Regions from separate parts of the Pseudoalteromonas distincta genome, predicted to be linked through region 4. Evidence: predicted binding sites of a transcription regulator. Region 4 holds the regulator's gene; each other region holds the start of a gene.
What was found. Region 4 encodes sigma-54, which starts transcription at its own class of promoters, with help from an activator protein. Its sites were predicted from a motif close to GTTGGCACGNNNNTNGNNT; they were not measured.
Positions count from the first base shown of each region.

Region 1: the regulator sigma-54 is predicted to act here: its motif matches at 1,840-1,858, upstream of fliS (flagellar export chaperone FliS).
Region 2: the regulator sigma-54 is predicted to act here: its motif matches at 1,607-1,625, upstream of FFU37_RS03110 (flagellar basal body rod protein FlgF).
Region 3: the regulator sigma-54 is predicted to act here: its motif matches at 2,842-2,860, upstream of FFU37_RS14330 (TorF family putative porin).

Region 1 covers NZ_CP040558.1:732,041-739,582, forward strand. The annotation lists gene fliD (flagellar filament capping protein FliD) at 1-923, shown strand, start outside; gene FFU37_RS03165 (hypothetical protein) at 1,018-1,332, opposite strand; gene fliS (flagellar export chaperone FliS) at 1,341-1,742, opposite strand; gene FFU37_RS03175 (sigma-54 dependent transcriptional regulator) at 2,165-3,601, shown strand; gene FFU37_RS03180 (DNA-3-methyladenine glycosylase I) at 3,910-4,503, opposite strand; gene FFU37_RS03185 (sensor histidine kinase) at 4,636-5,748, shown strand; gene FFU37_RS03190 (sigma-54-dependent transcriptional regulator) at 5,745-7,211, shown strand; gene fliE (flagellar hook-basal body complex protein FliE) at 7,368-7,542, shown strand, end outside.
Region 2 covers NZ_CP040558.1:717,832-725,373, forward strand. The annotation lists gene FFU37_RS03100 (flagellar hook assembly protein FlgD) at 1-102, shown strand, start outside; gene flgE (flagellar hook protein FlgE) at 161-1,504, shown strand; gene FFU37_RS03110 (flagellar basal body rod protein FlgF) at 1,662-2,405, shown strand; gene flgG (flagellar basal-body rod protein FlgG) at 2,427-3,215, shown strand; gene flgH (flagellar basal body L-ring protein FlgH) at 3,233-3,916, shown strand; gene FFU37_RS03125 (flagellar basal body P-ring protein FlgI) at 3,928-5,022, shown strand; gene flgJ (flagellar assembly peptidoglycan hydrolase FlgJ) at 5,188-6,204, shown strand; gene flgK (flagellar hook-associated protein FlgK) at 6,206-7,542, shown strand, end outside.
Region 3 covers NZ_CP040558.1:3,183,774-3,191,315, reverse strand. The annotation lists gene FFU37_RS14340 (efflux RND transporter periplasmic adaptor subunit) at 1-1,095, opposite strand, end outside; gene FFU37_RS14335 (YIP1 family protein) at 1,151-1,864, opposite strand; gene FFU37_RS14330 (TorF family putative porin) at 2,057-2,743, opposite strand; gene FFU37_RS14320 (hypothetical protein) at 3,020-4,183, opposite strand; gene FFU37_RS14315 (helix-turn-helix transcriptional regulator) at 4,339-4,539, opposite strand; gene FFU37_RS14310 (hypothetical protein) at 4,548-4,967, opposite strand; gene FFU37_RS14305 (AsmA family protein) at 5,200-7,170, shown strand; gene rplN (50S ribosomal protein L14) at 7,443-7,542, shown strand, end outside.
Region 4 covers NZ_CP040558.1:338,648-346,189, reverse strand. The annotation lists gene lptA (lipopolysaccharide transport periplasmic protein LptA) at 1-392, shown strand, start outside; gene lptB (LPS export ABC transporter ATP-binding protein) at 389-1,114, shown strand; gene FFU37_RS01475 (RNA polymerase factor sigma-54) at 1,184-2,683, shown strand; gene hpf (ribosome hibernation promoting factor) at 2,710-2,997, shown strand; gene ptsN (PTS IIA-like nitrogen regulatory protein PtsN) at 3,002-3,454, shown strand; gene rapZ (RNase adapter RapZ) at 3,473-4,318, shown strand; gene FFU37_RS01455 (HPr family phosphocarrier protein) at 4,361-4,633, shown strand; gene mgtE (magnesium transporter) at 4,765-6,123, shown strand; gene FFU37_RS01445 (protein disulfide oxidoreductase) at 6,326-6,733, shown strand; gene FFU37_RS01440 (YgiQ family radical SAM protein) at 6,901-7,542, opposite strand, start outside.

The sequences.
Region 1 (7,542 bases), 390 kb from region 4:
GTGATACCGGTCAGCATTTAGTGCTTACAAGTAAAGAAACCGGTGAAGATAACGCTATAACAATTACCGTACAAGATGATGACGGTAATAATACTGATACAGGCGGGTTATCTCGATTAGCTTATGATGTATCAGACGCAGATCCGGCTAACCACACAACTAACATAACGCAAGTTAACGCTGCTCAAAACGCACAAATAACAATTGATGGCACGTTAACTGTATCAAGCAATACGAATGAATTTAGTAATGTGATTGATGGCGTGGATATTACCGCTAAAAAGTTACATGCCACTGACGACGACTTAAGCGACATATCAGTTACTGAGAACAATAATAATATTAAAACGGGTTTGAATAGTTTTATTGAAAGCTATAACGAACTGTTAGAGCTTAGTAATAATTTAGGTGCCTCCGGAGAAGGTGGTGCAGGCGTTATGGCGGGGGATTCACTACTTCGTGGTGTTATGTCAAAGTTACGTAGTGAAATCACCGAGTCAGTTGACTTAGGTGATGGTAACTCATTATCGCTTTCGCAATTAGGTGTTGAAACAGATCGCTACGGTGTTTTAACGCTAAATACAGAAACACTGGATGAGCAAATAGACGCAGATGTAAATCTAGTGCAACAGTTTTTTGTAGGCGATGACGATGATGGCTTTGCACAGTCGTTTGATGAGCTAATGAGCTTTTATACAGATTCTGACGGCATCATACAAAACCGAATAGATAGTAAAACAAATCAACTAGATGATTTAGATGATGATCGCTTGGACCTTGCCAGTAAAATGGAGTCGCTATCGTCTCGCTTATATGCTCAATATAATGCGATGGATTTATTAGTGGCGAGCCTTAATAACACCAGTAGTTATGTTCAAGCTCAATTAGAGAATATGCCAGGCGTAGTACGAGATAACTCTTAGTAGATAAATATGGTACTAAATTAATAGCTAAACTAAGAAAGCACAAAAAACCGTTACTTAAAACGGTTTTTTGTGCTTTCTATTTGAGTAGATTTTAGCGACTTGCTTTATAAGCTTTTATCGCCTGTCCTGACTTTTTATGTTTAATAATAGCTTTTGATGATTCGTTTTTTGCACTATTCGCTTTTACTAAAATAGTATTTATACGAAGCTGAATTAATTCTAATTGCTCTGCACTTGGGCCGTCGCTGCTTTCGCACCATTGCTTTAGTTCAGTATTTAAAGTGTCTAAAAGAGGCCGAGCTTCGTCTGCGTTATTATCATTTACTAACACTTCAATATTACTAAGCAACGTTTGTATGAGCTCAGAGTAGTTTGTTAGTTGCTCTGAAGATGTTGGCGAGTCCATAATTGAAATTAAACCGCAGGGCTTCGTTGATCTAGTGGAATGTTATCCCAACCTTCTTTAATTTCTTTAACGATACTTGATACTTCCACAATTGCTTCAATATCGTTGTTTATGTTCGCTTGCGTTAAACGGCGTTGGCAGTAGTCGTACAGTGCCAATAAATTGTTAGAAATACTAGGGTCTTGTTCTACTTCTAAATTGAGTGCGTCTTGCAGTGCACCAAATAATAAAACACAGGCTGAAATGTTTTCACCTTTTTTTTGTATTTCTTTGCGCTCAATAAACCCTTTTGTTGCTGCTAAGCGACCGATTATATTACTGAATATAAGGTTTATTTGTTCATAAGGAGCCATTTCGGCAATACTACTAGCACGAACTTGACCGTATTTTTTTACTGAGACATGAGCCATGGGAAGATCCTAAAATTTAAAACAATAAAATTATGTGAAAGCTAATATAAAAACTTATATAAAAAATCAATAAAGCTTTTATACTTTTACATAAACAAAGCAATATTAATGCCAAGCATTTTCACTTATTTATGTATCGGCATTTGTAACTTCAACTTAAATTTATAATTGAGTTTATTTACTAACAATAGCATTTTTATAGCCGAGTAAATTAATTTTTAGAGCTAAGTTATAGCTAGGTAATAACTAAGTTAAAACTATAACTCATACTTAATGATTAACTATTAAGTATGATTGACTTAACTAGCCCGCCTGTTTTTTGGCGTTTATGTCAAAAAACTGCCGCTATCACTTGCATCCATGCTGAACTGGCTTACAATTTAACTAATTATACAAATTAGTGAAAGTACGGCTCGCTAAATATGATCTTGATTTTAGATAATAATAACAACCGCGCAATAGGATTAAATGCTTCACTTGGCTTTATTGGTGAAGCTGTACAACTATTAAGCGAAGACTGCTTTGAACAAGAATGCAAAAAATATCAGCAGCAAGAATGCATGATTATTTTAGGAGCGTTGCAATCACTTGACCACGAAAGCTTAATTAAACGCTATCCAACATTACCGTTTTTATTAATTGGCGAAACGCTAAAACCACTATTAAGTATCGCTAATGTGGTGGGGCTTATTTGCGAGCCATTTAATCACGAAGTGACAACGCAGTTACTTCACGATTGCCAACAGTATCAGCGCATGCTGCCTAATGAGCATAAGCATAGTAAACCACATAAAATTTTTGATGGACTTGTTGGTGAAACAGAGGCCGTAAAAGATGTTCGCTTTTTAATTGAACAAGTGGCAAAAACCGATGCTAATGTTTTAATTTTAGGCGAATCAGGCACTGGTAAAGAAGTGGTTGCCCGTAATGTACACCTGCTTTCAAAGCGCATTAATGGACCGTTTGTACCTGTAAACTGTGGTGCTATTCCTGCAGAGCTGCTCGAAAGTGAACTATTTGGCCACGAAAAAGGCGCGTTTACTGGTGCTATATCGGCTCGTAAAGGGCGCTTTGAACTAGCTCAAGGTGGGACGCTATTTTTAGATGAAATAGGCGATATGCCACTGCAAATGCAAGTTAAGTTGCTGCGAGTATTGCAAGAACGCAGCTATGAACGTGTTGGTGGTACAAAGGCAATCCAAGCTGATGTACGCGTTATTGCTGCCACGCATCGTAATCTTGAAACAATGATTGAAGAGGGTAGTTTTAGGGAAGATTTATATTACCGCTTAAATGTATTCCCTATCGAAAACCCATCGCTGAGTGAGCGAGCTGATGATATTCCGCTGCTTTTAAAAGAGTTAATGCGCCGTGTTAACGACCAGACTGGTTCTACCGCTAAGTTTACAGAGCGCGCAGTTGAGAGCTTAAAAGAACATGCTTGGCCTGGTAATATTCGTGAGCTTGCTAATTTGGTGGAGCGTATGGTTATTATGTTCCCTGACAAAGTGGTCGATATTCCTGATTTACCTAACAAATATCGTTACATTGAAGTTGAAGCCTACGAGCCAGAATACCCTGAAGAGTTAATGGAAAAAGACGCCTTTAACGACATATTTAGCACAGGCTTTAGTGATTACGAAAGTGAGCCAGACGCTGAGTTTAGCCAAACGGGTAGTGGTCTATTGCCTGATGATGGTATTGAACTTAAAGATTATTTAGCCGAACTTGAAATTAGCTTAATAACCCAAGCGTTAGAGCGCTATGATTACGTTGTAGCTCGCGCTGCAGAGATATTAGGGGTTCGCAGAACAACACTCGTTGAGAAAATGAAAAAGTATAATCTTTCACGAGATTAGAAGTACGAAAATGGTGAAATACTTTTCGTTATTTATTATTCATTTGTGATCAATCACTTTACGGGCTTTGCCCGTCACGCAAGCAAGCTTGGCGTCTACAAGATAATCGTAAACTTAAACCTTGGCGGTAGACGCTAGACTTGCTCGCGTGAAAAACAAGACTTTTAATCATTTAAATAAAACCGTTATTTCACAAAGAGAAAAACGAAGGTAAATGAGAAACCATAGTCAACTTACGCTTTACTTCTCTAAAGCGCAGCGTCTCTTAACCTCTTTGTGAACTAATCACTTTTATGGTTATAAATCGCTTACTCACTAAAAGTCTTAATAATTTCTTCTTTTCTAAAACAATCATTACTGTGATCGTTAACCATACCGCAGGCCTGCATATGAGCGTAAACCGTTGTAGGGCCTAAAAACTTAAAACCCCGTTTTTTTAAATCTTTAGCAAATGCAGTTGATGCCTCTGTAATTGCTGGATAATCCTCAGCGTTATTTAAATTACTTATAATCGGTTTATTATCGACAAACTGCCACTGGTAGTTACTAAAACTTCCAAATTCTTTTTGTATTTTTATAAAGCACTTTGCGTTGTTAACAGTTGCCGCAATTTTTAAGCGATTGCGCACAATACCCTCATCAAGCATTAATCTCTCAATGTCATCTTGTGTGAATTGTGCCACTTTATCTACATCAAAATTAGCAAATGCTTTTTTGTAACCGCTACGCTTTTTTAAAATTGTGTACCAGCTTAAGCCGGCTTGCGCTGATTCAAGAGTGATAAATTCAAACAGCTTTGTATCATCATAAAGAGGGACGCCCCATTCTTCATCATGGTAAATAACGTAGTCGGGTTTAGTGGTGTCGAGCCACGGGCAACGGCACTTTTTTTGCTCACTCATTATTATTCCTTTTTGTGTGCGTCATTTTTATGTCGCTCAAATTATTGATGTAACTTAATGATAAGTATGTAAATAAATTTTGGTATAAATCGTGCATTTAGACATGTATCTACATCAATTCGAGATTTGATTATGGCCCTTGCTAGCGTGCTAAAACCACAGTTTTTTTCTGCAAATCAGTATAACCCATGTTTACTTCAAGAGGAGTACATTGGTGAATTAAGCGATCTGCGCAAGCAAGCAAGTTGGCTTTCGCACTTGGTTGATACCATGCCAGCAGGTGTGGTTGTACTTGATGGCAAAGGGTTGATTGCAAAAGCGAATCAAATAGCGATTGATATGCTTGGCGAGCCACTTGAAGGCGAACGTTGGTTTAATGTTATTCAGCGCTCTTTTAGGCCACATCAAGATGATGGCCATGAAGTGTCTTTAAAAGACGGACGCCTAATAAAGCTTGATATTACTGCTTTAGCACCAGAGCCTGGGCAACTTATTTTAATGACGGATTTAACCGAAACTCGCCGCTTACAAAAACGTGTTGCACATATGCAGCGATTAAGCGCGCTGGGTAAAATGGTTGCATCATTAGCGCATCAAGTACGTACGCCGCTTTCAGCCGCTATGCTTTACGCAGCTAATTTAGGGTCTAAGCGCTTACCCGAAGCATCTCGTGATAATTTTCAAACAAAGTTAATGTCGCGTTTAAAAGATTTAGAAACTCAAGTAAACGACATGCTGTTATTTGCTAAAAGTGGCGATCAGCAAGTTGTTGAGCAAGTTTCAATGCAGCAGCTTTTAACCGAAGTTAAAGCAGGTGCCGATGCGATGGTCGCACTTAATGAAAGTGAACTGGATGTAAGCTTACCAGAACCCGATATACAAATAGTTGGTAATAAAACAGCATTGGCCAGTGCTATTCAAAATCTAGTGCACAATAGTATTCAAGTTATTGGCGGCGGCGCAAAAGTAAAAATTAGCGCACAAAGAGATTTAAAAGATTTAGATATGGTTCGTATTAGTGTGAGCGACAATGGCCCAGGTGTTGATTTAAGCCAAAGCGATAAAATTTTTGAACCATTTTTTACTACAAAAAGTCAGGGCACAGGTTTAGGGCTTGCTGTAGTGAGTTCGGTGGCTAGTGCGCACCAAGGCCGTGTTGATGTGACTAATAATACGCATGGTGGTGCCTGCTTTAGCTTGTTATTGCCTATTAAGGCAACATCTAAATTAGAGGGGTCATTATGAGTAACACTATTTTAGTTGTCGAAGATGACGCAGGGCTTCGTGAAGCCTTAATAGATACCCTTGAAATGTCGGGTATTGAATGTGTTGCAGCGAGCAGTGCTGAGCAAGCAATGTTACTGCTTAAAAAAGATCAATTTTCGCTTGTTGTAAGCGACGTGCAAATGGGCGCAATGAGTGGCCTTGATTTACTACGCAGTATTAAATTAAACCACCCTGATTTACCTGTATTGATGATGACGGCCTATGCCACAATTGACGATGCGGTAGAGGCCATGCGCCTAGGTGCAATTGACTACATGGCAAAACCATTTGCACCTGAAGTGCTGTTAAATATGGTGAGCCGTTATTTGCCTGAAAAAGCAAAAGAAACCGACGGCCCCATTGTTGCTGACCCAACTAGTATTCAATTATTGGAGCTTGCAAGTAAAGTAGCACGCTCTGATGCAAGTGTAATGGTACTTGGCCCAAGTGGTTCAGGTAAGGAAGTACTTGCGCGTTATATTCATGATAAGTCGAGCCGATGTAATGAGCCATTTGTAGCGATTAACTGCGCGGCTATTCCTGAAAATATGCTCGAAGCCACGTTATTTGGTTACGAAAAAGGGGCTTTTACGGGGGCGATTCAAGCATGTCCGGGTAAGTTTGAGCAAGCACAAGGCGGTACTATTTTACTTGATGAAATTACTGAAATGGATTTAGGGCTACAAGCTAAACTTTTACGCGTACTGCAAGAACGTGAAGTAGAGCGTTTAGGGGGGCGTAAAACTATTCAGCTCGATGTACGTATTTTGGCAACCAGTAATCGTGATTTAAAAGAAGCCGTGTCTGAAAATCAGTTTAGAGAAGATTTATATTACAGGCTTAATGTTTTTCCACTTATGTGGCGACCATTGTGCCAACGCCCTGGCGATATTATTGTATTGGCTAAGCATTTAATTGAGCGCCATATAAGTAAAAGCAAAGAGCCTATGGCGTATTTAGATAAAGCTGCTGAGCAAAAGTTACTGGCTCACGCGTGGCCTGGTAATGTACGCGAGCTTGATAATGTTATACAGCGTGCGCTTATACTGCGCACGTGTAACACAATAAACGAGCATGCTATTTTTATCGAAAACTTAGTATCTAATAACTTTGTTATGGAGCCTTCATTGGCACCGGCGCAAACCGTATCGCCAACAGAGTTAGCTCACGCAAACAAAGGTGTTGATAAAAGCACGTTAAGCTCTGCATATTATGATGAAAAGTCGCATGCTGAGGATGAGCCTAAACAAGGTTTATTAGCGGCAGATACCGGTAGCTATAAAGATGAGCTTAAAGACAAAGAGCATCGAATTATTTTAGAAACCCTTGCACGTTGCCAAGGTAAGCGTAAAGACGTTGCCGAAACGTTGGGCATAAGCCCACGAACTTTACGTTATAAACTAGCGCAAATGCGCGATTTAGGTATTTCACTTCCTGCATAACCTCCTATAAACCCTAAGTTTGCGCTGCGAGCTTAGGGTTGTCAAAACTCTGACTCACACAAATTAAAGTTAACCTACTGTATTTTAATGATTAATTATTTGGCATGCTTTGTGCTTTATTACTTATAAGAGTTCACTGCGTGTCAGAGATAAATTATGAAAATTCAAAACAGTGCTGTATTTCAAGAAATGCAATCAATGGCTTTAGAAGCCGGCCGTAATAATCAAACTAATAAACTGCCAACTCAGGTGCAGACTACTTCTACAGCACAATTTGGCGACATGCTAAGTGATGCAATAAATTCAGTGCACGGGTTACAACAAGATGCCG
Region 2 (7,542 bases), 380 kb from region 4:
TTCAAAAATATTGAAAGTGTAAACATTAACGGCTCAAGCGGCATCATTGTGAACACCAAAGAAGGTGCGGTTAGGTTAACCGACATTGCAGAAATCGCGTAACAAATTTAATATTTCTTGCCTGCCAGCAGGCCACAGATTAACAGGTTAGAGGTGAATTATGAGCTTCAATATTGCATTAACCGGCCTAGCTGCCGCACAAAAAGATTTAGACGTAACTGCAAATAATATTGCAAACGTAAATACAACAGGTTTTAAAGAGTCACGCGCTGAGTTTGCCGATGTTTACGCTTCATCAGTATTTAGCTCTGGTAAGACTAAAAATGGTGATGGTGTTCAAACCGCTATGGTTGCACAGCAGTTTCATCAAGGCTCACTGCAATTTACAAATAACTCACTTGATTTGGCTATCACTGGTGAAGGTTATTTCGCGATGAGTGAAGACTTAGGTTCTCAAGATTTTTCTTACACTCGTGCAGGTGCATTCAAATTAAATGAAGATAATTTTGTAGTAGATGCCAAAGGTAATTTTTTACAAGGTTTCCCTGTTGATGAAGCTACAGGTGCCACTACATCAGTAAGTTTGAGTACTTCATCACCATTACAGATACCGGATTCGTCTGGTTCTCCTCGCGCAACAAGTAAAGTGTACTCATCATTTAACTTAGATTCACGAGAAACTCAACCTACAGTAACTCCTTTTGATTCAAGTACGAGTGCTTCTTATAATAGTTCTACATCAACTACAGTTTATGACTCATTAGGTGAGCCACATGTTTTACAGCTTTTCTTTGTAAAGCAAGACCCAACGACAACACCAAATCAATGGCAAGTTTATGGAACTTTAGACGGGAAAAATTTTGGGACAGATGGAGTTGAAACAGTCGCAGGTTCACATACTCCTATAGATACTTTTGAATTTACATCAGCAGGTTTGCCTAATGTAACATCACCGGCTACAACTTTTGATGATATAGACTTATCTTCTGATGCGACTACAGGTTTGACTTCTCTTTTGACTAATGGTGCAAGTTTTCCTGATGATGTGTCAGTCAGTTGGCGTGATGAAGCGGGAACCAGTAATAAAGTTCCCACTCAGTATGCAGGTAACTTTGAAGTAAAAGCGCTTGAGCAAGACGGTGCTACTGTTGGCCGTTTAGCCGGTATTGATATTGGTACTGATGGTAAAGTAGTTGCATCTTACAGTAATGGTGACTCAACTTTTCTAGGTCAAGTCGCTATGGTTCGTTTTTCTAACTCACAAGGCTTACAGCAAGTCGGTGATACCGCTTGGAAAAAAAGTTTAACATCTGGTGATCCAATTGCAGGCGAACCAGGATCAGGTACTTTAGGATCGATCAATTCATCAGCGCTTGAGCAATCAAATACAAACCTTACTAATGAACTAGTAGACTTAATTACTGCACAGCGTAATTACCAAGCAAACTCACGTGCGCTTGAAGTTAACTCAACTATTCAGCAAAGTATTTTGCAGATTCGATAAGCTAAACCCCATTAAATATATTAGGCTGCACTTTTGCAGCCTTTTTTGTAAGTCCTCTTTGTAAGCCCTTCTAAAAACCTCTCAATGTTGCGTCAAATTTAATCTGGCACCTATTTTGCATTTATAAGTTCAGAGATTTTTTATGTGAGTCGATACTATGGACAAAATGGTCTACATTGCGGCCTCTGGCGCTAAGCAAAGCCTACAAGGGCTTGCGCTTAAAGCCAATAATTTGGCGAATGCAAATACAACAGGATTTAAAGCTGACTTTGCCCAGGCGCGTTCTATGCAAGCGTTTGGCGAAGGTTTGCCTACACGTGTATTTTCAATGCAAGAGCGTCCGGGTTCAAACATGGTATCGGGTGGCATTGTGCAAACCGGGCGAGACTTAGATATCGCAATGAGCGATAACGCATGGCTTGCTGTGCAAGATGCCTCCGGTAATGAAGCTTACACAAAAGTGGGTACGTTAAACGTTACTGCTCAAGGCATGCTTGTAACCAGTCATGGTCGTCAAGTTATTGGCGAAGGGGGACCTGTAATTTTACCCGTCCCAGTCGAAAAAATAGGGTTTAGCCAAGATGGCGCTATTCAAGTTCGACCACAAGGCGCTCCCGCTAACTTTTTAGAAGAAATCGACACGCTTAGAGTGGTAGAAGCAAATAGCTCACAGCTCGAAAAAGGTAACGACGGTTTATTTAGACCAAAAGCAAATGTAACAGTAGATACCTCTGCCAATGTAAAAGTTTTAAGTGGTTCGCTTGAAATGTCGAATGTGAATCCGGTTCACGAAATGGTCGACATGATAAGCCACCAGCGCCAATTTGAATTACAAGTGAAATTAATGAAAACAGCTGAAGAAATTGACGAGCGTCAAGATCAGTTATTACGCATAGTTTAACTTTAAAGTGAGGACACGATTATGAATCCAGCATTGTGGATCAGTAAAACTGGGCTAGACGCTCAACAAACCGATATATCGGTTATCTCAAATAATTTAGCGAATGCGAGTACCGTAGGTTACAAAAAAAGCCGCGCTATATTTGAAGATTTACTTTATCAAAATATTAATCAACCGGGTGGTCGTTCATCGCAAGATACCGAAATGCCGTCGGGCTTAATGTTAGGTGCGGGTGCTAAAGTTGTAGCTAACCAAAAAGAGTTTACGCAAGGCAACATGTTGACCACCGAAAACTCACTAGATTGGATGATTTCTGGCGAAGGTTTTTTTGAAGTACTGCAACCAGATGGCAATATTGCTTACTCACGCAATGGTCAGTTTACTACTGATGGCGATGGACGAATTGTAACATCGGGCGCAGGTTACGTTATTCAGCCAGAAATGAATGTACCTGATGACGCGCAATCAATTACGGTTTCGCAAGACGGCGAAGTATCTGTGCGTGTTGCAGGCCAAGCCGATAACGTTGTAATTGGTCAGCTGACTATTAGTGACTTTATTAATCCATCGGGTCTTGAGCCAATTGGTCAAAACCTTTATACCGAAACGGCTGTAAGTGGTGCGCCTGTACAAGGTAATCCTGGTGTTGAAGGGTTAGGTAGTATTATTCAAGGCTCACTCGAAACTTCAAACGTAAATGTGACTGAAGAGCTGGTAAATCTAATAGAAACTCAGCGTATTTACGAAATGAACTCAAAAGTAATTTCGGCCGTTGACGAAATGATGAGTTATATCAATCAACAGCTTTAATAGAGTAGGGGGGAATTATGCGTAATATTATTTTATTTGCAGCGGGCACATTATTTTTAAGTGGCTGTATGTCTACGCAAAATAGTGAGGTAGTGCAGGACGACCCTTACTACGCACCTATGTACCCTGAGCCTATTCTCGAGCCGCTGGTAGCCACAGGTTCATTGTTTAATACTCATACATCAAACGACTTATATTCTGATAAAAAAGCGCTACGTACTGGCGATATAATTACGGTTAAATTGCAAGAGTCTACTCAAGCAACAAAAGCCGCTAAAACAGAAACAGACAAAGAAACCGACGCAAGCTTAGACCCAGTGATTGGCTTAGGTGGTCTACCTGTAAATATAGGTGGCGATAGTATTCAGTTTGGTATTGGTAGTGATTCGTCGTTTACGGGCGATTCAAAATCTAACCAGTCAAACAGCTTAGTGGGCGATATTTCGGTTAATGTTATGCGCGTTTTACCTAATGGTAACTTAGTTATACGCGGCGAAAAATGGCTAACGCTTAATACTGGCGAAGAGTTTATTCGTTTAGAAGGGCTAGTACGCCCTCAAGACGTAAGCGCCGATAATACGGTTGAATCAAATCGTATCGCTAATGCACGTATTCAATACTCAGGTAAAGGGCAAACGCAAGAGGCGCAAAGTCCTGGTTGGCTTACACGTTTCTTTAGCAGTTCGCTGTTTCCATTTTAGAGGGTAACAACATGAATAGCCTTAAAGCTTTATGTTTAGTTGTGTTATTAGGTTGGCAGTTTACTGCCAGTGCTGAGCGCATAAAAGATGTGTCTATGGTTGAAGGCGTACGCTCTAACCAATTAGTCGGTTATGGCTTAGTGGTTGGTTTACCGGGCACCGGCGAGCAAAACTCATACACACAACAAAGTTTTAGAGGCATGTTGAACAGCTTTGGTATTACGCTACCTTCAACTCAAAGTCCTAAAATTAAAAATGTTGCCGCTGTTGCTGTACATGCAGAATTACCTGCATTTAGAAAGCCCGGGCAAACAATAGATATTACGGTTTCTTCTATTGGTAGTGCAGGCAGCTTACGTGGCGGTACTTTACTACAAACTTTTTTAAAAGGTGTAGATGGTAACGTGTATGCAATTGCACAAGGTAGTTTAATTGTCGGTGGCTTAGGCGCACAAGGCCTTGATGGCAGTAGAGTTGTAATTAACACCCCTACAGTTGGCCGTATACCAAATGGCGCTACAGTTGAGCGCGCCGTGGAAAGCCCATTTATGCAAGGCGATTACATTACTTTTAATTTAAACCGCCCAGACTTTACAACGGCAAAACGCCTAGAAAAAACAATTAATGACTTAGTTGGCCCAAATAGCGCACAAGCAATAGATTCTGTTTCTATTCGTGTTATAGCACCACGCGATGCATCCCAGCGTGTATCGTACTTATCAACACTCGAAAACTTAGAATTTAAACCAGCTGATATGGCCGCTAAAATTATAGTTAACTCGCGCACCGGTACAATTGTCATTGGCAAAAACGTTAAGCTTCAGCCTGCGGCTATAACTCACGGTGGCTTAACAGTAACAATTGCAGAACAACAAAACGTGTCACAACCAAATCCGCTAGCAAACGGTGATACAGTTGTCACGCAGCAAAGTATTATTGATGTAAACCAAGATGACTCGCGTGCCTTTGTATTTAATCCAGGTGTAAGCCTTGACGATTTAGTTCGCGCAATTAACGAAGTAGGCGCAGCGCCTGGTGACTTAATGGCTATTTTAGAAGCACTAAAAGAAGCTGGCGCAATTAACGGACAGTTAGTTGTTATATAATAACCCAGGCCATTAAATAACGTATTACTTAAGCCCTATATTTTTGAAATTAGGGCTTTTTATTTACAGCAACTTAAGTTTATTATTTTTATCTTCCTTGTTTTATCGGTAGTGGCTCAATTTTTGCATTTTTAACTGCATTATTCATTTTGTGTCAAAAAGCCGATGGAAACTAATCATCTCGATAAACAAAACTTTTTTGATTTAGGCAACTTAGATTCACTTCGTAAAGAAGCCTTAACGAGTGGCGATGCATCAACTGATGCCTCTAAAGCTGCGCTCAAAAAAGCGGCCGCACAATTTGAAGCTATTTTTACGCAAATGTTGCTCAAAGGAATGCGCAAAGCTAACGAAGCGTTTGAAGACAAAGACAGCCCATTTAATTCAAGTGGCGTAAAGTTTTTTGAAGAAATGCACGATCAGCAACTTTCAACAGAGCTTTCATCAAATGGCTCGTTAGGCCTTGCCGATTTAATAGTTCAGCAGTTATCGCCTGAGTCTAAAAACTTTATGCCAGGCTCGGTGCTTAGAACAACCAACGATATTTTTAGCGATACGCAAGTCGGTTCTGCTCTTCCTCATGAGCAAAAAAATAAGCAACCCGATCTTATCGTTAAGAGTACTAAAGCCGATATTGCTGAGCCTAAAGTCGATACTGCAGAGACTAAAACCGATAGCCCAACATTTAAAAATGCAGAAGAGTTTGTAAGTTCAGTGTGGGAACACGCTAAAACTGCAGCGCAAAAAATTGGTTTAAATCCTGCGGTAATGGTTGCACAAGCGGCACTTGAAACCGGTTGGGGTAAGCACATTATTAACAAAAGTGACGGTGGCAGCTCAAATAACTTATTTAATATTAAGTCAGATAAAAGCTGGGAAGGCGATAAAGCAAGCAAAATAACGCTTGAGTTTGAGCAAGGTACACCCGTTAAAAAACAAGCCAGCTTTAGAGCCTACGACTCAATTAAAGACAGCGTGAACGACTTCGTTGATTTTTTAACGCAAAACCCACGCTACAAAGAAGCATTACAAAATACAGCTAAACCAAACGACTTTTTAGATTCATTACAAAAAGCAGGTTATGCAACCGATCCAAATTACGCCAGCAAAATAAAAAAAGTGCTCAATAGCAGTCAGCTAAAAGACATTGCGGCAAACGTGATCCGCCAAGGAGTAGAGTAACATGTCGTTTAATTTATTAAACATTGCCAGTTCTGGGGTTAGATCAAGCTCGGAGCTACTGCAAACGACAAGTAAAAATATCGCCAATGTAAATACCGAAGGCTATGTGCGTGAGCGTACAGAGTTTACTACTATGGTTGACAACCAAGTAGGGCGAGGCGAAACATACCGATTACTAAACGAGTTTGCTCAGTCACAGCTAAATCGTGACACCTCTAATAAATCGTTTTTCGATCAGTTTATTACTGAGGCTAATCGAGTTGATACTATTTTTTCTGAAGAGTCGAACAACCTTTCGACTGGTATTAACTCTTTATTTAATAATGTGCAAGAAGCGCTAAATCAGCCCTCATCTACTGTTGCCCGCTCATTAGTAATGACAGATGCGCAAAGCTTAATTGATCAAATGGATAGGCTTTCGGGCATCGTGCTTGATCAAAAAAGTATAGTAAACGAGCAGCTCGAAATATTTTCAGATGAAGCAAACTCACTCATTCAAAGTATTAGCACGCTAAATCAAAATATAGCAGCCGTTAATGGTACTAATAACGCCGCAGATGCCAGCTCTACCTATAACGAACGCGATAAAGCAATACGCGACTTATCAGAGCTAATAGACATAGAAACGCTTGATGGTCCAAATGGCGAAAAACTCGTTTTTATGGGCACAGGCGAAGCAGTTGTTATGCAAAATGGCGCATTTAACTTATTTTCGATGACGGGCGATCCTGATCCTAATTTTAAAGAATTCACGCTTGATGTTAATGGTGGCAAAGCTGTGCCGCTTGAAGTTGATGTAAGTAAGCTTAAAGGCAAAATTGGCGGCTTACTTGCTTTTAGAGATGACATATTAGTCCCTGCGCAAAACCAAATTGGTCAAATGGGCTTAGCGATAGCTGATGCATTTAACGAGCAAAACAAATTGGGTATGGATGCAACAGGTCAGCTAGGGGGTAATATTTTTAATATACCTACCGTTGGCGCTTATGCATATCAAGCTAACACCGGTACTGCCGGTATGACTGCAACAGTAGAGCCAGGTAAGGGCAGTGAACTTCCTGCCAGTGACTTTATTATTACTTATACAGCTAATGCTAATGAAGTAAGTATTCAGCCCATAGATAACAAAGGAAACAAGATTGGTGATCCGGCATTAGCCGATATTTCTAGTGGTGAAATTAATACAGCTTCAATTAAAAGAGCAATACCACCAGCTCTGCCTACCCCTGATACAGTTGAAGAATCTTTTGGCCTAAAGGTTAATATAAGCGGCATTGGTAACGTCGGAGATCAGTTTCAAATTAAACTTAATTCTGACTCGGCTTCTAGCATTACGCT
Region 3 (7,542 bases), 890 kb from region 4:
CGCAGGGCCAATAACTATTTTGTCGCCCTCATTTAAGCCGTCAGTAATTGCTTGCTCTATATCAGATGATATTCCAACAGTTACGGCAATTTTGCTAACGGTGTTATCACTATTTAGTCGCCATACAAATGTTTTATCGTCTTCTTTTTGGATTGCTTCTATTGGAAGTTTTAAACCGTTTTCGGCAATGCTTGTTGCGATCTCTGCTCTACAGCTCATTCCTGCATATAGCTGGCGCTCAGTAGTATCGAGTAATACTTTTACTTTAAACGATAAACCTTGAGAGCCGGCTTGGTTTTTAGCTGAAGTACCAATATTGATTACTGTGCCGCTAAATGGTTTATTAGGGTATGCGGCCGCATAAATATTCGCTTTTTGGTTAAGCTTAATGCTCGCAATGTCGGTTTCATCCACACGTAGCTCGGCTAAGATAGCGCTAGGATCGGCTACTAGCATTAAATCAGAGCCAATAATATTAGTCGTACCGGCTATAACGGTTTCACCTTCTTTAATATTTACAGATGCAAGCAAGCCGCTCATTGGAGCTCTAAATACACTTTTACTTAAGCGATCTTGCGCAATTTGTAGTGACGCTTGTGCTTGGTTGTACGACTCTATGCGTGATTCAATATCGATTTTAGCTAGATCGCGTGCGCTTTCAATATTCTCGTAGCTCTCTTGATTACCTAAACCGACATCATATAAGTCTTTTTGTCTTTTAAGTTGGCGCTCTAGGTTAGCAAGGCGTGTTTTATTGTGTTTAATTTCAATTTCTGTGGCGCGAAGGATTGCTTTACTACGGGTGACTTCTGATTCAAAAGCAGTTGTATCAAGGCGCATTAACATATCGCCTTGTTTAACTCCTTGGCCTTCTTGAACAAATATTTTATCTACTCGGCCTGTCACTTCAGAGCGTAATTGCACTTGTGTATTAAAAACTAAATTACCTGAAGCCATTATTGAGTCAGCAATGTCGCCAAGCTCTACTTGAGCAATATTTACTTCGGCTTGTTTTTTATCGCCAGAAATTTGCTTTGACACAATTAGGGCTATAAATGCGCCTACAGCGAGTGTGATGATTATTGCTTTTTTCATTTTATCTATCCGTGAATTAAGTAATGTGGAGCTAGTATCTACCTCCACTTAAGAGTTAACTTGCTGCAATGATTGCCCAAATACCAAAAATAATAATTGAAGGAAGTGCAGAGAATAGGAGTGCTTTGTTAGTTGAAAAATTAGTCCAGCATTTTAAGCCGATCATTCCCAGCGCAATGCTCCAAAAGCTAAATAAGTTTATTGATTCTAATAAGCTATAAAAAGGATGGCCAACTTCAAGTCCTATTATTAATTGGTTAATAGATGCGTAGCTAAATACGGCTTGTTGAGATATTTGATCTGTACTTGCACTTAGTACAAGAGCAATTGTGCCTAGGCTTGAAATAACAACTGGCATTATTGTCCAGGTAGCGAATCCATACCAAGCTCCGTAGCTATGTTCTGATTCAGGATCTTGTTTTGCCACAAGCATATAATAAAGTGCCATTAATGCATTCATGATAGCCAGCGCAATTACGCCGCCAAACAAACCAAACCATATTTGGCCTTCTGCATTTTGCTCTATACTTTGGCGAATCATTTTTTGCTCGCCAATCGTCGCATCAATAGTTGATGCTGCTACTTGCTCATTAATCAAAAACTGCATATCAACAGTGGAATAAAAAATATAAATACTCGCCATTGAAACTAAAGACATCACTATAAAAGCAAGCCATGACCAACCTTTGGCGTGTTCAACACCATTGAAAGCTTTACTAGGACTTATATAAATATCGAGTAGGGCGCTAAACGCGTTAGGTGATTTCATTATTATTCCTTTATACCTATTTTATGGCTAGGCAGTTATAAATGCCCAGTGACTAGGTAATAGAATAAAGGAAAATGTATGTATTGTTTTCATTCAATTGTAACGGTTTGTTAACAGATGTAAGGGGTCTTGTTCAAAAACAAGAAAAGGGCCAAAAGGCCCTTCGTGTCGCAGCAAGTAACACATTCTTTCTTATAAATTAAAGTCTACAGAATAAGCAACGTAAGCTTTAATATCTGAGTCATCCATATCTGTATCAGATAAACCAAAAGTGAACCCATCTTTCGAAATTGATACACCGTAATCTAAGATATTATCATCGCCAATAAAGTCACCAGAGTAGTGGCCTAAGTGAAGTGCCATTTCAGTGCCGTTACTGCCAACAGCAAAACCGTAGTCAGCTGTCAGGTAAAGTGAATCACCAAAGTCTGTACCATCACCACTTGCAGCTGATGTTGCAAGTACTGAAGCACCAAATGTGAAGCCTTCAACACTAATGCTACCGTAAATTTCAGAGAAATCGGCGTCAGCTTCAGAAGCGGCATCTGGGTAAGCGTAATAAATATAGCCAACATCGTAGCTAACACTTTCGTTAATGTCGCCACCAAAGCCTGCATATAAGTCAAGCTCATAGGTCATTTCATCGGCCCACGATGCGTTTGAAGCCCAAGTACCTGCATAAAAGCCCGATTCATTGGCGTAATCAATACCGCCTGAAATAGCTGCATCGCCCCCAGTTTGCTCTTGACCACGCCATAAGTAGTTTGATGTTGCCGCTGCATTAGCAGTTACTTCAGCATGTACGGCTGTTGACGTTAAAGATGTTGCGCCCATTAATGCTATAGCACCTATAGCAATGGTTTTTTTTAGTTTTAGCATGTCCATTTCCCGTTATATGATTTTTGCTCGCCAAGGTTTTTATTATGTATTCGGAACCTTTAGGCTGACGGCTTTTTATTGTTTAACTAACGGGATAATTGCACTGTATGTGCCAGCTTCATTATTTTTTATTAAAAATTATTTTTATACATTAAAAACATGGGCTTGTATTTTATAGATTGAGAAGAGATATGGCATGTAGGAAGATGTTGCGCACACTGCTGGTGCATAAATTAACCTAGCCGCACCATAAAAGTACGGCTAAATTAGAAGTTTTTAGCCAAATATAGTGCGCATAAGGCTAATTGTTTCGTTTACACTACGACCTTTTTGAACTTCACTCACAATTGAATCGCGCTTACTGCGAATGTGCTCAGGAATATCGTCAGCAGCAAGTGCGCGGTCTACTAAAATTTCTGCAGACTCTTTACCTCTACGCTGAGTTTTACCTGTCGTAGTTGTAGTTCGTTTAGGCTTACTTAACAGTTTGATGTAGTTAGAGTTATCTGGTGTTTTAGCATCAGCATAGTGAAAAAAACATGGGATTAGCGCTTTAATAGCAACTAATTGTTCTTCTAACTCATTACTAGGTTTAGCCATTTTGTACCATGACATAGCTTGAATACCTTTTACAATATCTTGCCAGTAACGCTCAAAATCACTATTTTTTAGTTTAGAAACACCAAGGGCACCGCATAATGCATCTAATCGATTGTTTGTGATCGGAGTAAATATATCAGGGCGACGCATTGCAAGCAGTCGTGTTGCAGGCGCAAGTGTTGGTTTTTCATTATTGTCGGTGAATATTTTTGAATAAGCAGCAACAAATTGTTGATATTCGTATTGAGTAATGTCACCTTCAAGTGGAATATTTACTAGTGCATCGTCAAAGGCACCTGGTAAATCGCCAAGCATTTGATGAAAGCTCTTCGCACTTTTTGTTGATGCAAACCATTCAACGTCAAAGTTGTATGTGCTTGGATCAAGTGATGCCATGTGCTTACCGCTAAACGCAAGTAAGTCTTCAGGAATCATATCTTTAAGAGATTGTTCACGAATGCTTTTAATGTAGTCTACTAAGCGAAGCTGTTCATCAAGAGCAATAACGTCTTTGTGTTGTTCTACAAATACACTTACTACAGGCCACGGAGCAATACGTAAAGTTTTAACCTGTAAAAAGCTGATAGCTGAAATAAGCTGATCGTGTAGCTTCTTAAGTACTGGTAATTGCTGCGGCTCTAGTAAATCGTAGTTCATACGATCTCTGCTTGCACTTAGCAATTCGTAACACCAAGGTAAAAAATCATCAGGGTGGTTTTCTACTTTCACGGCCATAAGGTTAAGGCTTAATTCTGAAGATTGCTTCAGAATGTTCTGATAGATTTGATTTTCTTGTTCGCCTAGCGTCATTTTTGACGGTGAAATTAGCAGTTTTTTCATGCCTTGTAGAATCTCCGGTTTAGATATATATTTTTTTGCTGGTCTATTTTAGCGCAATTACGCTAATAACAACAGCGCTGTCCTCCATACGTTGTAATTGAAGTAGCTAAATCGGTGTTTTTGCTAATAGAATGAGACTAACGCTTTAACATGTATCAATCATTTTTATCTAGTACAAAGAGACTTTCAACTGAGGTATTAAAATGCTTTGCTATTTTTAGAGCAATTATTACCGAAGGGGTAAATCGTGCCGTTTCTACTGTACTAATAGTCTTACGTGAAACCGCAATTAGATCAGCCAAGTCTTGTTGAGAAAGGCCTGCTTCTTTGCGGTATTTTGCAATTTTATTTTGCACTTTTGCTCCTAATCTTTGCTTTGCCAAAGAATTGATACGCCGTATATTAAACTCATTACAGCAAGGTAAAATGTAGCCATCATGCTGTGAGATACTTCTAAAGCAAGAGTATCGGAGAGTAAGTACACGCCACCCATACTAAAAAGTAAGCCAAGCACGACATGTTTATAGGCAATAGTGTCGATGGTATTTAAATACTCATCTTTATATGTAAGGTGGTATTTCATTCTCCATGTAAACCCGCCTCTGATTACAAACATAAAGAATGAACCTAAAAAAGCAGCAGTTCCTAAAAACAATAGTGGGGCTGATGTTTGATTAAGCATTGGGTAAACACTAATGATTAATAAAGTGACCCCCATGAATAATGAAAACCATGCATTTTGGCCCATAAATTTTTCTTCACTTTTAATATCGTAATTAGACATAGCTCATTTCCTTTTAAAATATTTACAACATGTAACCTGTAGGTATCAATGTAACCTTAAGGTTTCACCGGGTCAATATTTATTTGTAACCTAAAGGTATCAAAATGTTTCAGGGGCGATTCAGGATGGGAATGTAATATCTAATAAAAAGCTTTTTTATCAGAACGACAATGATTTTAAGGCTAACACTCGCTATGATAAGAACATTATTTGCACGTTTGAAAGGACGATCATGAAAACCTTACTTAAAATTGTAGGTGTAATACTTTTACTATGTATAGCACTAATTGTTGCCGCACCGTTTCTAATCCCTACTGATACTATTTTTAACAAAGTTTCAGAACAGGTAGAACAAACAACTGGGCGCACTCTTACTATTAAAGGTGATAAAACACTTAGCGTATTCCCTGCATTAAAGTTAGAACTTAACGACGTGCATTTTGCAAATATGGAATCAGGTTCGCGCGCCGATATGGCGAGTATGAAACAGCTTGCTGTACACATACCTTGGTTTTCATTATTTGGTGGTGAGTTTAAATTAGATAAGTTTGTTATAAACGAACCAAATATCCTATTAGAAACCGACAAAAATGGTAAAGCCAATTGGCAGTTGTTTGATGCAGTTGCAGAGCAACCAAAAGAGCAGAGCCAACCAGGTGAAGCGATAAAGCTTCCAGATAACTTTGATATTGAGTTAGGTGAGGTGGCTATTTATGGCGGCACATTCACTTATCTAGATGGTCAAACCGGTGCCAAACAACAAATTAGCGATTTAGAACTCGCTATTTTACTTCCTTCACTTCGTAAAACATTAGAAGTAAAAGGGGGTATTACTTACATGCAAGAGCGTTTTGATCTTGATATAAAATTAGATACTCCTGCTAAAGCAATTGAAGGTGCTACTTTTAATGTTAAACAAACCTTAGATTCTCGTTTAGTTGATTTAACGTTCGAAGGGAGCATAGCTAAGCAAGGTCAAGATATTAAAGGTCAGTTAGCACTAAGCGGTGAGTCTGTTAAAAGTATTGCGAAATGGCAAGGTGTAGAGCTAGACGCTAAAGACAATGCTTTTAACGGATTTAGTGTAAACGGTAAAATGCACCTACTAGGTGAGAAATTTAATTTAGAAGATTTAGTTGCGACGTTAGACGCATTAGAAATAAAAGGTAAGAGCGAGCTTAACCTAGGTAAGCGTTTAGCAGTAAATGCTGATATTGATTTAGGTATGCTTGACTTAAACCCGTATCTACCTGAAGCAGTGGCAAAACAAGAAGAGCCAGAAGAGCAAGAAGATAAACCTGCAGAGCCAATAGTATGGGATGACACTAAAATTGATTTAAGTGCATTAAATTCACTAGATGCAAATGTAGTGATTCGTTCAAGTGGATTAAAAGCCAATGATATTAAATTAGGCGCAAATCAATTTACTGTTGCTTTAAAAGATAGCGTTGCAAAACTAAGCCTAGATAGCTTTTCTGCTTATGAAGGGTCAGGTAAAGGCGTTATCAATGTAAACGCACAGCAAGTACCTTATAAAATATCAACTAACTTTGACTTAGCTGGAATAGATGCACAGCCTTTATTAACGGATGCGGCAGGTTTTGACAAGCTAATGGGTAAGGGGTCTTTAAATTGGAACCTAAACACAACTGGCCAAAGTCAAAAGTCGTTTATTGGTGCGCTTAATGGAAAGCTTGGATTTGAGTTTGCTGATGGAGCTGTAAAAGGTGCGAATATAGCTGAGATGGTTCGTAAAGGTAAGGAACTCATTTCAGGTAACTTTGGTGCTGCATCTGAAGGGCTTGATACCGGATTTGAAGAATCTGAGCAAACCGATTTTTCAGCATTAACTGGAAGTTTTAACTTTACTAATGGCGTTGGCAAAAATACCGACCTATCACTTATCAGCCCACTTATTAGAATATCAGGTGAAGGCGACGTTGATTTACCGCAAACAATGGTCAACTATCGTTTGGTTACAGGTATAGTTGGATCTATCGAAGGTCAGGGAACTACCGATGACAGCACTGGCTTTAAAATACCACTACGTATAAAAGGGCCTTTCCACGATGTAGGTATAAAGCTAGATGTTGGTGATTCGCTCAAAGATGAAGCTAAGCAGAAGGTCGATGAGGCAAAAGAAAAAGCCAAAGACAAAGCAAAAGATAAAATTAAAGATAAATTAAAAGGTTTATTTGGTTAATTTATTACACTTTAAACAAACAAGGCACATTACAGGTGCCTTGTTTGTTTTGTAACCACCTGTAAAATAGCTACATAGCCGTAATTACTCAGCTTTAATTTCCCATCACTCCAAATTAATTAAAAAATAACCTATCGCTACCCCCTCAATGCTGGTACAATTGCCCGCCCTTAAGAGACAACTCGTTTGTTTTTGAGTGGGATTTAATCGAAATGTCTTGATTTTAAACAAATTTAAGACACGTTGTAATTACTACACCGGAGGTCATTAACATGATCCAAATGCAAACTCAGCTGGAAGTTGCTGATAACAGCGGCGCTCGCAAAGTGCAGTGTATAAAAGTCCTTGGTGGTTCTCACCGTCGCTACGCAG
Region 4 (7,542 bases):
TTGAGAAAAACGTTGAGATTATTCACGGTAATCGCCGCATTACAGCCGATCGCCTCGAAGTGCACAAACGTGATGAACTTGGTGATAATAAACAATTATTAATTGCCACAGGTAGCCCTGCGCACTTTGAAGAAAAGCAATCAGATGGCACGACTATGAGCGCCAGTGCTGACGAAGTACGTTATGATGTATCTAAGCGTTTTTTAACGCTTGTTGGTAATGCACAAGTATCGCAAGCGGGACAAAAAATAAATGCTAAAAGCATTACCTACGATATAGAGCAGCAGCTAATCAGTGCCGAAAAAGATGAAAACTCAACTGACCGCGTTCACACAATTTTAGTACCGATCGAAACTAAAAAAAGTAAAAAAGGCGATAAAGGTCAACCATGAGCACATTAAAAGCAGAACTATTGGCAAAAAGCTATAAAGGTCGTGAAGTTGTAAAAAACGTCGGCCTTGAAGTACAAGCTGGCAGTATAGTTGGCTTACTTGGCCCTAACGGTGCTGGTAAAACAACGACTTTTTATATGATTGTAGGGCTTGTTCCTAGCGACAAAGGTAAAATATCTATTGATGATAACGATATTACTCTTTTACCTATGCATAGTCGTGCTAGATTAGGCATAGGCTACTTACCACAAGAGTCATCGATTTTTAGAAAGCTGACTGTTTATCAAAACTTAATGGCCATTTTAGAAACGCGCAAAGAACTAAATAAACAAGCCAGAGAAGACACACTCAATAACTTATTAGATGAATTTAGCATACAACACATTCGTGATAGCCAAGGTATGGCATTATCGGGTGGAGAACGTCGTCGTGTAGAAATAGCACGAGCACTGGCAGCAGATCCTAAATTTATATTACTGGATGAACCGTTTGCCGGTGTTGACCCTATTTCGGTATTAGATATAAAGAAAATAATAGAACATCTTAAAAATCGTGGGATTGGTGTCTTAATTACCGACCATAACGTAAGAGAGACCCTTGATGTTTGTGAAAAAGCCTACATTGTTTCTCATGGGGAGCTGATTGCATCAGGTACTCCAGAACACGTATTAAATGATAAAACAGTACGCGATGTTTACTTAGGCGAGCAATTTAGGCTGTAACATTTACGCCATGTCTTTAAGCATCTGCTAGTATTAATTATAACAACATAAAAGGATTGTTAGAGATACATGAGGCAATCACTACAGCTGCGCATGGGCCAGCAACTTACAATGACTCCACAGTTGCAACAAGCTATTCGTTTGTTGCAACTCAGTACATTGGATCTCCAGCAAGAAATACAAGAAGCTCTCGACAGTAATCCACTATTAGAGGTTGAAGAGGCAGACTATTCTGAAGACGCTGCTGGTAAAAACGAGCAAAAAGCTGATACCGATGACATAACTGTTAGCGCATCTGCTGATGATGCTCCGAGCGAATACGAACAAGATACTGGTGAAGCACTTGCAAAAGACACGCTAAGTGACGACATGGCTATGGATGTTAGTTGGGATGAGTACATGAGTGCCGCTCCTGCAGCCTCATCAGGTCCAATGCCTGAAGATGAATCTATATACCAAGGCGCCTCTACTGAAACGCTCCATGAGTATTTAATGTGGCAATTACAACTAACGCCATTTAGCCCTACCGATGAAGCCATCGCTATTGCGATTGTAGAAGCTGTCGATGATTCAGGTATTTTAACTCTCAGTTGCGAAGAAATTTTAGAAAGCTTTAATCAAGAAAACGAAGATGATAACGAAGTTGAACTTGATGAAATTGAAGCGGTATTAAAACGCATCCAACTGTTTGATCCTGTTGGTATTGCTGCACGTAGTTTACAAGAGTGTTTGTGTATTCAGCTTAATCAATTTGATAAAGAAACACCTTACATTAATGAAACGAAAATGATTTTAACCGAGCATATTGATCTATTAGCAGCTCGCGACTATCGTACATTAATGAAAAAAACTAAGCTCAAAGAAGAAGAGCTTAAAGAAGTAATGACACTAATACATACTCTCAACCCAAAACCTGCAGATACTATTGTAAGGGAAGAATCTGAGTATGTTATTCCTGATGTGTCAGTTAAAAAAATTAAAGGCCGCTGGGTTGTTGAATTAAACCCAGATAGCATGCCTAAAATTCGTGTTAATAGCCAATACGCGGCAATGTCTCGCACTGTAAAATCAAGTGGCGACAGCCAGTTTATTCGCTCACATTTACAAGAAGCTAAATGGTTTATTAAAAGCTTAGAAAGTAGAAACGACACGCTATTAAAAGTTACTAATTGTATTGTTAAGCAACAACAAGGCTTTTTTGAACATGGCCCTGAAGCCATGAAACCAATGGTTTTAAATGATGTCGCTGAAATGGTAGAAATGCACGAATCGACAATTTCACGCGTAACTACTCAAAAGTACATGCATACACCCCGTGGTATATTTGAGCTTAAATACTTTTTCTCAAGCCATGTAAGTACTGAAAACGGTGGTGAATGTTCATCTACAGCAATACGTGCGCTTATCCGAAAATTAATCGCAGCAGAAAACTCAGCAAAACCATTGAGTGATAGCAAAATAGCGGATATATTGGCTGAGCAAGGAATTAAAGTAGCAAGACGTACAATCGCAAAATACCGCGAATCTCTTGCTATTCCACCGTCAAATCAGCGTAAAAGTCTGATTTAAGACGCTAAACTAAGAGGGTAATGCTTATGCAACTAAACTTAACTGGTCGTCACGTAGAATTAACCGATTCACTAAGAGACTATATTAATACTAAATTTGCGAAGCTTGAAAGACACTCTGATCATATAAATAATGTTCATGTCATTCTCGATGTAGAAAAATTAAATCAAAAAGCAGAAGCCACAATACACGTAAGCGGTGCTGAGCTATTTGCCTCTACAGAACATCAAGATATGTATGCCGCTATTGACTCGTTGATCGACAAGCTCGATCGCCAAGTAATCAAACACAAAGAGAAGCTTGCTCGACACTAATATGATGAAATTAAGTTCACTTATATGCCAGGACTGCAGCAAAGCTGCGGTCCTTTTTAATAGCAAAAAAAGAATTTTAGAGTTCATTAGCGAACTTGCTCACGACAAACTTCCGTATTTACCGCAACAAGATATTCTTAATGCTTTAATGAGCAGAGAGAAATTAGGTAGTACAGGTATAGGGCGTGGCATTGCTATTCCTCATGGAAGAATGAGCGGTGCAGAAGAGCCTTTGGCTTTAGTGCTCGTTAGCGAAACTCCAATAAACTTTGATGCAATCGATAATCGCCCTGTTGATATTTTTGTCGCACTCATCGTACCAGATGGCGATAACCAACAGCACTTAAAGACTCTAGCAACCATTGCTGATAAACTAAACAACAAAGATTTTTGTAAACAGTTACGCAGTGCAAAATCTGATACTGAGCTTTACCAAGTTATTGTCGATCAATCATAGTTTTATAAAGGGTGTTAAATGGAGTTAATTATCATAAGCGGCCGTTCTGGTTCTGGAAAGTCGGTTGCTTTGCGCGTTGTAGAAGATTTAGGTTATTATTGCGTAGATAATATTCCAGTAAACCTACTACCTTCATTAGTTCGCAGTGTGTCTGATAGCTACGATAAAATTGCTGTTAGCATAGATGTGCGCAACATCCCTAAAGAACAAGATGAATTTAACGATATTCTTGAATACTTACCAGGCTTTGCAAACCCTACGTTGTTTTATTTAGATAGCGACGATCAGACATTGATCAAACGCTTTTCAGAAACACGCAGATTACACCCACTATCAATAGACTCGTTGCCGCTTGATTTAGCCATCAAAAAAGAAAAAGAATTACTTGATGTATTAACCACTCGCGCCGACTTTATGATAGATACGACTGATTTAAGTGTTCATCAACTCGCTGAATCTATTCGTGAAAAGATTTTAGGTAAAAAAGATAAGCAACTGATTGTCACATTTGAATCATTTGGTTTTAAACACGGTATACCAAAAGAAGCAGACTACGTATTTGATGCACGCTTTTTACCAAATCCACACTGGGAACCAGAGTTAAAGCCTTTAAATGGGTTAGATCAACCGGTTAAAGACTATTTAGCTAATCACAGCATAGTGCAAAAATTCACATGGCAAATTCAAACATTTGTACAAACGTGGTTACCGCATTTAGAGCGAAATAACCGCAGTTATTTAACCATTGCTATTGGGTGTACAGGCGGGCAACATCGCTCTGTGTATTTAGCGCAAACTATCGGTGAAAGTTTTGCAATGACACATCCCAATGTAAAAATTCGCCATCGCGAACAAGAAAAATAATATAGCTGAATAATCACCTGTTCAGCTTAGGTAGAGTAAGTTATGCATTGTGAAGATACCTTTTTAATAAAAAACAAATTAGGCTTACACGCCAGAGCAGCTACTGTGCTTGCGCAATTAGCAGTACAATTTGATGCGACAATCACATTATTCCAAGATGACAAAGAAGCCGCAGGCGATAGCGTACTTGCATTAATGTTACTTGAAAGTAGCCAAGGAAAAGAAGTTAAAGTTGTTTGTAAAGGCCCTGATTCTGAGCAAGCTTTACACGCTGTTGGAGAATTAATAGCACAACGCTTTAATGAACAAGAATAACCTGTTTTATAAAAACAATATTCGCATTACTAATGCTTCAATTAAAACAGACATATAAAATAAATAGGTTAGTAACGCCAGTTAACTCACCTCCCCCCATAAAGTAATATAACAATTTATAAAGGACGCCAATGCCAGAAGCTTTTGAACAAGATTACCCACTACAGCAACTAAAACAGGTGACGAAGTCACTCAATAGTGGTCAGTTTGTTCAAGTTAGGCGCATGCTCGCAAAAACGGCTCCTTGTGATACCGCATTATTATTAGAATCATCACCGCATAAAATTCGCCGACTGCTTTGGCAATTGGTCGATCCTGATGTGCAAGGTGATGTTCTTGAAGAATTATCTGAAGATGTTCGTTTAGGCATTATTGCCCAAATGGAACCTAAGCACATTGCCGCCGCAACTGAAGATATGGGCCACGATGACTTAGGTGAAGTATTACGTAGCCTGCCAGATACCGTCTATAAAGACGTTGTTAGCGCGATGGACATTCAAGACCGTGAACGTGCCACGCAAGCACTGTCATATCAAGAGCGTTCAGCTGGTGCACTAATGAACACCGATACGGTGACCATTCGCCCTGATGTAACACTCGATGTTGTACTTCGTTATATTAGACTGCGTGGTGAACTACCAGAGGGTACAGATGATTTATACGTTGTTGATAAACATAACTGCTTTATAGGCGCTTTATCGCTAAGTACATTATTAACTAATCCACCAGAAAAAATTGTCCGCGATTTAATGGATGAAGATTGTGAGTCTATCCCAATCTCAATGGATGAAAGTGAAGTAGCGCAATTATTTGAGCGTCATAATTGGATATCGGCCCCTGTGGTGGACGATAACGACCAACTCCTCGGTCGTGTTACTATCGATGACATCGTTGATGTAATCCGAGAAGATGCCGAGCATAGCTTATTAAGCCTAGCCGGTCTTGATGATGAAGAGGATACATTCGCGCCTGTACTAAAAAGCTCTAAAAAACGCTCAGTTTGGCTAGGAGTTAATTTACTAACCGCACTTGCAGCTGCTTTTGTAGCTAGCTTTTTTGAAGGCACTTTAGATGTGCTCCCTATTTTGGCTGTGCTTAACGGTATTGTCCCTTCTATGGGTGGTGTTGCTGGTAGCCAATCATTAACGCTTGTTATCCGTGGTATTGCAGTAGGTCATATAAACCAAACAAACCAACGTTTCTTGATGATGAAAGAACTGGCCATTGGCGCGCTAAACGGTATTTTGTGGTCACTATTAATTGCGGGTGTTATTGCGCTATGGCAATGGGACTTTATGCTTGGTGGCGTACTCGCTTTCGCTATGTTTATGAACTTAGTGGTGGCAGGTGTTGCTGGTGCAAGTATTCCAATAATTCTTAAAAGAATGAATATAGACCCTGCTCTTGCAGGGAGTGTGGTGCTAACCACGGTGACTGATATTGTTGGTATATTCGCCTTTTTAGGTACTGCTACATGGTTGCTGATTTAAATTAAACGCTTTAAATGTAAAGAACTACAGCAAAAACACTTAGGGTAAATCAGTAACTATGGCAACGGATACCAAACATAAAAATGACATACCTAAAAAAACGCTAAAACAAAAAAGCGTATCCATATTAAAAAGTGTATTGGTATATGGCTCTATATTTTTTGTCATTTATACTGCCGTCAATTGGTGGCGGCAACCTGTCATGCCAGCAAATCCTCAATTACAATTAATCGATTATAAAGGGCAAAACATTGATTTAGCAGCAATGAGCCAAGATAAACCCACGCTTGTGTATTTTTGGGGAACTTGGTGTCCTATTTGTAGTATTACCTCCCCTGCCATAAACGAACTCGCAAACGAGAATAAATACCCCGTCGTGAGCATCGCGATAAAATCAGGCTCTGATCAAGAACTGCATGATTATTTAAATGAGCAAGGCTACAGCTTCAGTACTGTTAACGATCAACACGGGGAGATATTTTCCGATTGGCAGGGACAAGTCACGCCATCTTATATAATCTTAAAAGATAATAAAATGACGCAAGGACTCACCGGCATTCAGCCGTTATGGTCACTTAAATTGCGTTTGTGGTTATCATCAATGCTTTAAAAAAAACTAAACTTAGCACAGGATATCTAAAGAGAGGGGCTCTAAAACCTCACCCTTTATCACCTACAATAATATAGATAATAAAGAGCAAAGCTGACTTAATTTACGTATACAAAAGCTAAAAAACGCGTACCGCAATTAGCCTTATCTATTAGCAAATAAAATTACTAACGTGTGCTTTGACGATTACCGCCCACTTTTGGCTTAGTGTTTGCCTTTTTAAATTGGCTAAAACCGGTATGTCGCGTTAGTGCCGGACGCCCACCTTTTTTACCACCTTTACCTGATTTTTCATCGCGCCCTTCTTCTGGCACTAAACAGTTAGGCCCTTTACCAATTAAATTAGCTTTACCCATTTTACGTAGAGCTTCACGTATCATTGGCCAACCAGCTGCATCGTGGTAGCGTAAAATAGCTTTATGTAATCTACGTTGGCGTGCGCCTTTAGGTACTGGAACAACTTCTGAGTTGTTTTTTATATTACGTAAAGAGTTCATCTCTGTATGGTAAATAGTCGTCGCATTAGCCATAGGTGATGGGTAAAAATTTTGTACCTGATCAAGCTTAAAGTCGTTTGATTTAAGCCATAAAGCCATGTTTACCATGTCTTCATCTTTTGTACCTGGGTGAGCAGATATAAAGTAAGGAATTAAATACTGCTTTTTACCGGCTTCTTTAGAGTACTTATCAAATAGTTCTTTAAATTGATCGTACGCTCCCATACCTGGTTTCATCATTTTTGATAATGGACCATCCTCTGTATGCTCTGGCGCTATTTTTAAGTAACCGCCTACATGATGCGTTACTAA